One region of the Xanthomonas sp. NCPPB 3582 genome, then DNA from elsewhere that is predicted to be linked to it. Evidence: predicted binding sites of a transcription regulator. Region 1 holds the regulator's gene; the other holds the start of a gene.

Region 1 (4,414 bases):
TGATCGCCCTGGTCGGCCCGACCGGTGCCGGCAAGACCACCACCATCGCCAAGCTGGCCCAGCGCTTCGCCGCCCAGCACGCCCCGCGCGACGTGGCCCTGGTCACCACCGACACCCTGCGCGTCGGCGGCCGCGAGCAGCTGCACAGCTACGGCCGCCAGCTCGGCATCGCGGTGCACGAGGCCGACAGCGCCGAAAGCCTGCTCGAACTGCTGGACCGCCTGCGCGACTACAAGCTGGTGCTGATCGACACCGCCGGCATGGGCCAGCGCGACCGCGCCCTGGCCGCCCAGCTGAACTGGCTGCGCGCCGCCCAGCAGGTCACCTCGCTGCTGGTGCTGCCCGCCAACTCGCATTTCGCCGACCTCGACGAGGTCGTGCGCCGCTTCGCCCACGCCAAGCCCCAAGGCGTGGTGCTGACCAAACTCGACGAGACCGGCCGCTTCGGCAGCGCCTTGTCGGTGGTGGTCGATCACCAGATGCCCATCACCTGGGTGACTGACGGACAGCGGGTCCCCGACGACCTGCACCGCGCCAATGCCGCCAGTCTCGTTCTTCGTCTTGAAGATTTGCGGCGCGCTGCCGATAAGCCCTGTACTCCGGAGCACAACCATGCAGTCGCGTGAATACGCCAAGCTGACCAACGCCTTCCCCCTGTCGGCGACCCGTCCCGAGCCCCTGGGCCCGGTGCGCACCATTGCCGTGACCGGTGGCAAGGGCGGCGTGGGCAAGACCAACATCTCCGCCAACCTGGCCGTAGCGCTTGCCGACATGGGCAAACGCACGCTGCTGCTGGACGCCGACCTTGGCCTGGCCAACCTGGACGTGGTCTTGGGGCTCTCGCCCAAGTACACCCTGGCCGACCTGATCGCCGGCCGCTGCACGCTCGATGAAGTGATCATCGAAGGCCCCGGCGGCGTGCTGGTGGTGCCGGCCGCCTCCGGTCGCCGCCACATGGCAGAACTGGCCCCGGCCCAGCACATCGGCCTGGTCAACGTGTTCTCCGAACTGGAACGCGACCTGGATGTGATGGTCATCGACACCGCCGCCGGCATCACCGACAGCGTGCTGACCTTCTGCCAGGCCGCCCAGGACACCGTGGTGGTGGTCTGCGACGAGCCGGCCTCGATCACCGACGCCTACGCGCTGATCAAGGTGCTCTCGCGCGAACGCGGCGTGGACCGCCTGCAGATCATCGCCAACATGGTGCGCGACCCCAACGAGGGCCGCCTGCTGTACGACAAGCTCTCGCGCGTCTGCGAGAAGTTCCTCGGCGACGTGTCGCTGAACTACCTCGGCCACGTGCCGCAGGACGACTGGCTGCGCCTGTCGGTGCAGCGTCAGCAACCCGTCATCAAGGCCTACCCCGCCAGTCCGTCGGCGCAGGCCATCGCAGAAATCGCGCGCCGTACCTCGCGCTGGCAGGCCCCCACCGTGCCGCGCGGCAACGTCGAGTTCTTTGTCGAACGCATCATTCAACGGGGAGTGGCCGCATGAGCACCGCCACCGCAACGACCGCTAGCGCGCAATACCGCGCCGTGCAACGCAACAACGCCAACGACGTGGTGACCCAGCACGCCGATCTGGTGCGCCGCATCGCCCACCATCTGGCCGCCCGCCTGCCGGCGAGCGTGGAAGTGGACGACCTGATCCAGGCCGGCATGATCGGCCTGATCGAGGCCTCGCGCAGCTACGACTCCGAACAGGGCGCCTCGTTCGAGACCTATGCCTCGATCCGTATCCGCGGCTCGATGATCGACGAGATCCGCCGTGGCGACTGGGTGCCGCGCTCGGTGCACCGCCGCGCCCGCGACGCCGCTGCTGCAGTGCGCAAGATCGAGCAGAACACCGGCCGTGCCGCCGCCGCCACCGAAGTGGCCGCCGCGATGGAAATGCCGCTGCCGGAGTATCTGCGCCTGATGGAAGATGCCGCGCGCGGCCAGGTGCTGAGCCTGGAATCGCGCATCGAAGATCACGGCGAGCTGGACACCACCGCCAAGGGCGGGCCCAATCCGCAGCAGATGATGGAGCGTGGCGAATTCGGCCGCGAGCTGGGCAAGGCCATCGGCCAGTTGCCCGAGCGCGAGCAGCTGGTGCTGTCGCTGTACTACGAACAGGAATTGAACCTGAAGGAAATCGGCGCCGTGCTCGGTGTCAGCGAATCGCGCGTGTGCCAGATCCATGGCCAGGCCGTGGTGCGTCTGCGCGGCCGCCTCAAGGTATTCGAACTGGCCGATGCCGGTGTCGAAAATGACGATTGATTTTTTTCGTGTTAGGAGCTTGATGTGAACAAGAACATGCGGATCCTGATCGTGGACGACTTCTCGACGATGCGACGTATCGTCAAGAATCTGTTGGCGGATCTTGGCTTCACCAATACCGCAGAGGCCGAAGACGGCAACAGCGCGCTGGCTGCGCTGCGCGCGGGCCCGTTCGACTTCGTGGTGACGGACTGGAACATGCCCGGCATGACCGGCATCGACCTGCTGCGCAACATCCGCGCCGACGCCAAGCTCAAGCACCTGCCGGTGATGATGGTCACCGCCGAAGCCAAGCGCGAGCAGATCATCGAAGCCGCGCAGTGCGGCGTGAACGGCTACATCATCAAGCCGTTCACCGCCCAGACGCTGGAAGAGAAGCTGGGCAAGGTGTTCGAACGTCTGGCGGCGACCGCCTGATGAACGCCACCGTGGAAGCCGATGCCGAACGTGCCGCGTTGATCGAGCGCCTGCAAAGCGCGCTCGATGCACTGGAAAGCGGTGACCAGATCGCCTGGCGTCGCGAGGTCGATCACCTCGCCGCGCTGCGCACACGCCCGATGATGCAGAGCCTGAGCCGGCTCGCCCGCGAACTCGGACAGGCCCTGGGCGAATTGCCCACCTTGCCCGAAGAAGCCGGCGAACTGGACGATGCCTGCTCGCGCCTGGACCACGTGGTGGAAATGACCGAAAAGGCCAGCCATCGCACGCTGGACCTGGTCGAGGAATGCCGCGTGCTGGCCAACCAGCTGCGCGACGGTGGCCTGAATCAGGACCAGGGCGCGCTGATGGACAAGATGCGCCATAACCTCACCGAGCTGTCGCTGGCGCAGAGCTACCAGGACCTGAGCGGCCAGATCATCCGCCGCGTGGCCGGGATCGTGCGCCGCGTGCATGAGGGCTTCGGTGCACTCGGCCTGCCGCCGAAGAATCCCGAGCCGAAGAAAGACGACGGCGGTCTTGCCGGTCCTGCAGTCAAGGGCCTGGACCGTCACGCGGTGTCGCAGGACGACGCCGACGACCTGCTGTCCGGATTGGGGTTGTAACCATGAGTGCTGTTCCAGACGATATTGCTGCCGATTTCATCGTCGAGGCCCAGGAGATCCTGGACCGCCTCGGCGAACAGCTGGTGTCGCTGGAACAGGCGCCAGACGAAGCCGACCAGCTCAACGCGGTGTTCCGCGGCTTCCACACCCTCAAGGGCGGCGCCGGCTTCCTGGCGATCAAGCCGATGGTGGAGCTGTGCCACGCCGCCGAGGAAACCCTGGGCATGGCGCGCTCCGGCCAGGCGGTGCTGCAAGCGCATCACTTCGATGCCGCGCAGCAGTCGCTGGATTATCTGCAGGCCATGCTGGACGCGATGGGCTCGGGCGAACCCGTGCCGCACGCACCGGCCACGCTGATTGCGCAGTTCGATGCCAAGAGCGGCCCGCCAGCGGTCAAGGCGGCGCCCAAGGCCGCTGCCGCTCCGGCACACGATGACGCCCACGCACCCGCAGCGCCCGGCGCCAAGGCCGGCCCCAAGGCGGCCGCCAAGGCCGGTGCCGAAGCCGAACAGACCGTGCGCGTGGACACCAAGCGCCTGGATGCCATCGTCAACCTGATTGGCGAACTGGTGCTCTCGCGCAACCGCCTCAAGACCTTGCGCACCCGCCTGCGCGACGAAGAACTCGACCGCGCGGTGAGCACGCTGGACATCGCCACCGCCCGCCTGCAGACCGCGGTCATGCGCACCCGCATGCAGCCGGTGAGCAAGGTCTTCGCGCGCTTCCCCAAGGTGGCCCGCGACGTTGCGCGCACCCTGTCCAAGGAAGTGGAGCTGGAACTGATCGGCGCCGAAACCGAGCTCGATCGTAATCTGGTCGAAGCCCTGGCCGACCCGTTGGTGCACCTGGTGCGCAACGCCATCGACCACGGCATCGAATCGCCGGCCCTGCGCGAAGCCACCGGCAAGCCTCGTAGCGGCCATGTGCGCCTGTCCGCGCAGCAGGAAGGCGACTACGTCAGTATCGAAATCCAGGACGACGGCGCCGGCATCGACCCCGAGCGCCTGCGCGAGATCGCCCGCGGCAAGGGCCTGATCGACGCCGAGGCCGCCGCCCGCCTGAGCACCGACGAGTGCCTGCACCTGATCTTCATGCCGGGCTTCTCGACCA
Region 2 (4,414 bases), 540 kb from region 1:
TCGACTGCCAGGTGGCAGAGTGGCAACGCGATTGGGCCGTGCGCGAGCTGCTGCGTGGACGCCTGTCGGCAGTCGGCCCGGCGCCGCTGCCGGCGCTGGCGCGCGCGCTGCGCCTGCCCGAGACCGACGTTGCACCGGCGCTGGCGGCGCTGCAGCGCGAAGGCTACGTCATGGCCGGGCGCTTCAGCGCGCAGGCAGCGGCGGACGAGTGGTGCGAGCGGCATCTGCTGGCGCGCATCCATCGCTACACCCTGGGGCGGCTGCGGCGCGAGATCGAGCCGGTGTCGCAGCGCGACTACGCACGTTTCCTGTTCGAATGGCAGCACCTGGACAGCGCCGGCCGGGTTGCCGGCCCCGATGCGCTGGCCGGGGTGGTAGGCCAGCTGGAAGGCTTCGAAGCGCCAGCGGCGCTGTGGGAAACCGAACTGCTGCCGGCACGCGTGCGCGACTACCAACCGGCGTGGCTGGATGAACTGTGCACCGCCGGCCGCACCGTGTGGGCGCGGCTGCGCCCGGGTGGCGGCCGCAGCGGCGCCGCGTTGCGATCGACCCCGATCGTGCTGCTGCCGCGACGGCAGGCGCAGCGCTGGAGCAGCCTGGCGCGCGCCGCCGACGAGGAACCGCTGGGTTCGCGCGCGCAACGCGTGGCGGAGGTATTGCAGCAGCAAGGCGCGCTGTTCTTCGATGAGATTGCCGATGCCGCGCGCCTGATGGGCACCGAGCTGGAAGACGCACTGAGCGAACTGGTCATGCGTGGCCGCGTGCATTGCGACAGCTACGCCGGGCTGCGCGCGCTGCTGGTGCCGGCGTCCAAGCGGCCGTCGGCGTTGTCGCGCCACCGCCGCCGCGCCAGCGCGCTGGGCATTCGCGATGCCGGCCGCTGGGCGCCGGTGCGTGCATTGCCGGACCTGCCGCTGGCCGAAGCCGGCGAACGCCACCAGGACATGCTGGAACACGTGGCACGCACGCTGCTGCGCCGCTATGGCGTGGTGTGCTGGCGGCTGCTGGAACGAGAAGCCGCATGGCTGCCGCCGTGGCGCGAGTTGCTGCGCATGTATCAACGCCTGGAAGCCCGCGGCGAGATCCGTGGCGGCCGTTTCATCTGCGGGCTGTCCGGTGAGCAGTTCGCGCTGCCGGAGGCGATTGCCGCCTTGCGCCGCGTGCGCGCGCAGGCACCGCAACACCAATGGGTCTGCGTCAGCGCAAGCGACCCGGCCAACCTGCTCGGCAGCCTGCTGCCCGGCGAGCGGGTCGCGCGGGTGCCGGGCAATCGTGTGGCGTACCTGGACGGCATGCCGATGGCGGTGTGGGTGGCCGAGCGCTTCGAGGCGCTGCAGGCACTCGACGCCGAGCAGGGCGCGCAGGCGCTGAAGTTGCTGCAGCGCGGGCCCGGCGCTGCCGAACCGACGCCGCTGCAACAATGGCTGGCTCAGCCGCCCGCCAGCGCGGCGCGCGCGCCGCTCACGCGCGCAGGCGGCCGCGACAGATAGCGGCTATCGGGCACCACCCAGCGCCACGGTGCCTCGACCGCCTTGCGGATGCCGATCCGTGGGGTTGCCAGCGGCGCAGCCGGTGGCGGCATGCCGTCGTCTTCGATCCACAGCCGCGCTGCGCTAGCGGTCAGGTCCAGTCCGTTGTCGGCCGCGCTCACTCCAAATGCCTGCGCAAGCCGGCCGGGCCCGGTAGTCAGCACCTTGGTGGGCACGCCGCCCCGCGCGGCCTGCATGGTGTCCATGCCGTCCACCGGCTCCAGCGCGCGGATCAGCACCGCATGCCCGGGCGCGCCGCCGCAGACGGCGTTGATCGCCCAGTGCATGCCGTAGATGAAATACACGTACAGGTGGCCGGGAGCGCCGAACATCACCCGCGTGCGCGGCGTCATGCCACGGAACGAATGCGCCGCCGGATCCTCGCTGCCGCAATAGGCTTCCACTTCGGTGATGCGACCACGACGGCCGTCATCGCTGGCAAGCACCTTGTTGAGCAGGCGCGGGGCTACCTCGCGCGCATCGTGGTCGTAGAAATGGCGGGGCAGGGGCGTGATCGGCATGCGGCAAGCCTAGCGGTGTGTTGGTGATGTCGCTGCGGACTGTCCCGGACAGACGACGGATGGGGGTAGGAATTTTCCGAATGCAGACGCGCAAGAGCGTTTGCCCTGTCACAAAAGCGCAGATCCAGTTGGCTGAATGGGCGCGTAACGGCGGTGAACGTCTCAAGCGCGTTTTGCCATCGCCGATAGCTATAGGCGATCGGTTAGACCAGTCGCCTCGCCGCCATCGGCACGCACAGCACCGTCGGTCGTCCATGCAGCGCATGTGGCCCACGCATCATTCTCACGAGAACTCCCCAATGTTAGGCAACTTCAAAATCGGAACCAGGCTGATCGTGGCGTTCCTGATCGTTTCGGCGATCGGCGCATGCATCGGGTGGGTGGGCTATTCCAACTCCGGCCGCATCAGCGACCTGTCGACCTCGCTGTATGAGCGCGAATTGCTGGGCCTGTCCAACGTCAAGGAGGCCAACATCAACCTGATCTACGCCGGCCGCGCGCGCGCCAACCTGTTGCTGGCCAGCAGCGCGGAAGAGCGCCAGTCGCATGTGCAGAACATCGACAAGTACACCGCCAAGGTGGTCGAGCACATGGCGCGTGCGCGCGAGAGCTTCCAGACCGAGGAAGGCAAGAACAAGCTGGCGCAGTTCGATCGCGCCTGGCAGACCTATCTGGACGAGCGTGGCCGTTTCATCGAAGCGGCCAACCGCGAAGCGCTGCGCGAAGCCAATCCCGAGCTTGCCGCGCTTTCGCGTGCGGTGCGCGCCAGCTCGGACGAAGTGGATACCCTGATGACCGACCTGAGCGGCCTGCGCGAGCGCAGCGCGGCCTCGGCCAACGCCGAAACCGGCGCCATCCATGCGCGCAGCTCCAAGCTGTTGATCGCCATCATCTGCAGTGGCGTGCTGCTCGGCGCCATCCTGGGCGTGGTGATCAGCCGCAGCGTCACCGGCCCGATCCGGCGCGCCGTCTCGGTGGCCAACGGGCTGTCCGAAGGCGATCTGACCATGCAGATCGATGTGCATGGCCGCGACGAAACCGCGCAGCTGCTCGAAGCGATGCGCACCATGGTGCAGAAGTTGTCGCAGGTGGTGGGCGAGGTGAATACCAGCGCCGAGACCCTGGCCAGCGCCTCCGAAGAAGTCAGCGCCACCGCGCAGTCGCTGTCGCAGGCGGCCAGCGAACAGGCGGCCGGCGTCGAGGAAACCAGCGCCTCGCTGGAGCAGATGACCGCCTCGATCAGCCAGAACACCGAGAACGCACGCATTACCGACGGCATGGCCACCCAGGCCGCCAAGGAAACCATCGAAGGCGGCGAAGCGGTGGTGGCCACCACCCAGGCGATGAAGCAGATCGCGCAGAAGATCGGCATCATCGACGACATCGCCTACCAGACCAATCTGCTCGCGCTCAATGCCGCCATCGAAGCGGCGCGTGCCGGCGAACATGGCAAGGGCTTTGCAGTGGTGGCCGCCGAAGTGCGCAAGCTGGCCGAACGCAGCCAGGTGGCCGCGCAGGAGATCGGCGAAGTGGCCAGCTCGAGTGTGGAACTGGCCGACCGCGCCGGGCGTTTGCTCGACACCATCGTGCCCAGCATCAAGCGCACCTCGGATCTGGTGCAGGAGATCTCTGCCGCGTCCGAAGAACAATCGTCCGGGGTCAGCCAGATCAATTCGGCGGTGGTGCAGTTGAGCCAGACCACCCAGCAAAATGCCAGCGCCTCCGAAGAACTGGCCGCCACCGCCGAGGAAATGAGCGCGCAGGCCGAGCAACTGCAGCACAGCATGGCGTTCTTCCGCCTTGGCGGGCAGGGGCCGGTGAGCACGCCGCCCAAGCGCGGCAAGCAGGTCGCCGCACGGCCGGCACGCGTGGCAGGTGCGCGCGGCTGGCGCAGCAGCGCGGCGCCGGCCTACGCGATGTCCGAGGGCCCGGACGAAGGCCAGTTCGCTCGCTTCTGAGAGATCGATCGATGACTGCAAACACTCCCGATGCAATGCCCGGCGACGCCGACGCGGCCGCCCAGTACCTGACCTTTCAGCTCGATGGCGAAACCTTCGCCACCAGCATTCTGGGCATTCGCGAAATCATCCAGTACCGCACCCCGACGCCGGTGCCATCGATGCCGGCCTGCGTGCGCGGGGTGATCAACCTGCGCGGGGCGGTGGTGCCGGTGGTGGACCTGCAGGCGCGGCTGGGACGCGCCGACAGCGCCATCAACAAGCGCAGCTGCATCGTGATCCTGTCCACCGAGCAGCCACAGGGCACCCAGGTGATCGGCGTGCTGGTGGACGCGGTCAATGCGGTGATCGAGCTGGCCGAGCAGGACATCGAAGCGGCACCGGCGTTCGGCACGCATATCCGCCG

What was found. Region 1 encodes FliA, which starts transcription of late flagellar genes. Its sites were predicted from a motif close to TAAAGTTTNNCNNNCNNNGGCCGATAA; they were not measured.
Region 2: a site for FliA is predicted at 2,213-2,239, ahead of ACCQ05_RS09380 (methyl-accepting chemotaxis protein). Genes of this name have one in related genera too.

Annotation. Positions count from the first base shown of each region.
Region 1 covers NZ_CM192968.1:2,756,224-2,760,637, forward strand. Annotated here, with positions in the region: gene flhF (flagellar biosynthesis GTPase FlhF) at 1-626, shown strand, start outside; gene ACCQ05_RS11650 (MinD/ParA family protein) at 613-1,497, shown strand; gene ACCQ05_RS11655 (RNA polymerase sigma factor FliA) at 1,494-2,261, shown strand; gene cheY (chemotaxis response regulator CheY) at 2,286-2,678, shown strand; gene ACCQ05_RS11665 (protein phosphatase CheZ) at 2,678-3,304, shown strand; gene ACCQ05_RS11670 (chemotaxis protein CheA) at 3,307-4,414, shown strand, end outside.
Region 2 covers NZ_CM192968.1:2,218,624-2,223,037, forward strand. Annotated here, with positions in the region: gene ACCQ05_RS09370 (DEAD/DEAH box helicase) at 1-1,490, shown strand, start outside; gene ACCQ05_RS09375 (DNA-3-methyladenine glycosylase) at 1,430-2,050, opposite strand; gene ACCQ05_RS09380 (methyl-accepting chemotaxis protein) at 2,350-4,008, shown strand; gene ACCQ05_RS09385 (chemotaxis protein CheW) at 4,020-4,414, shown strand, end outside.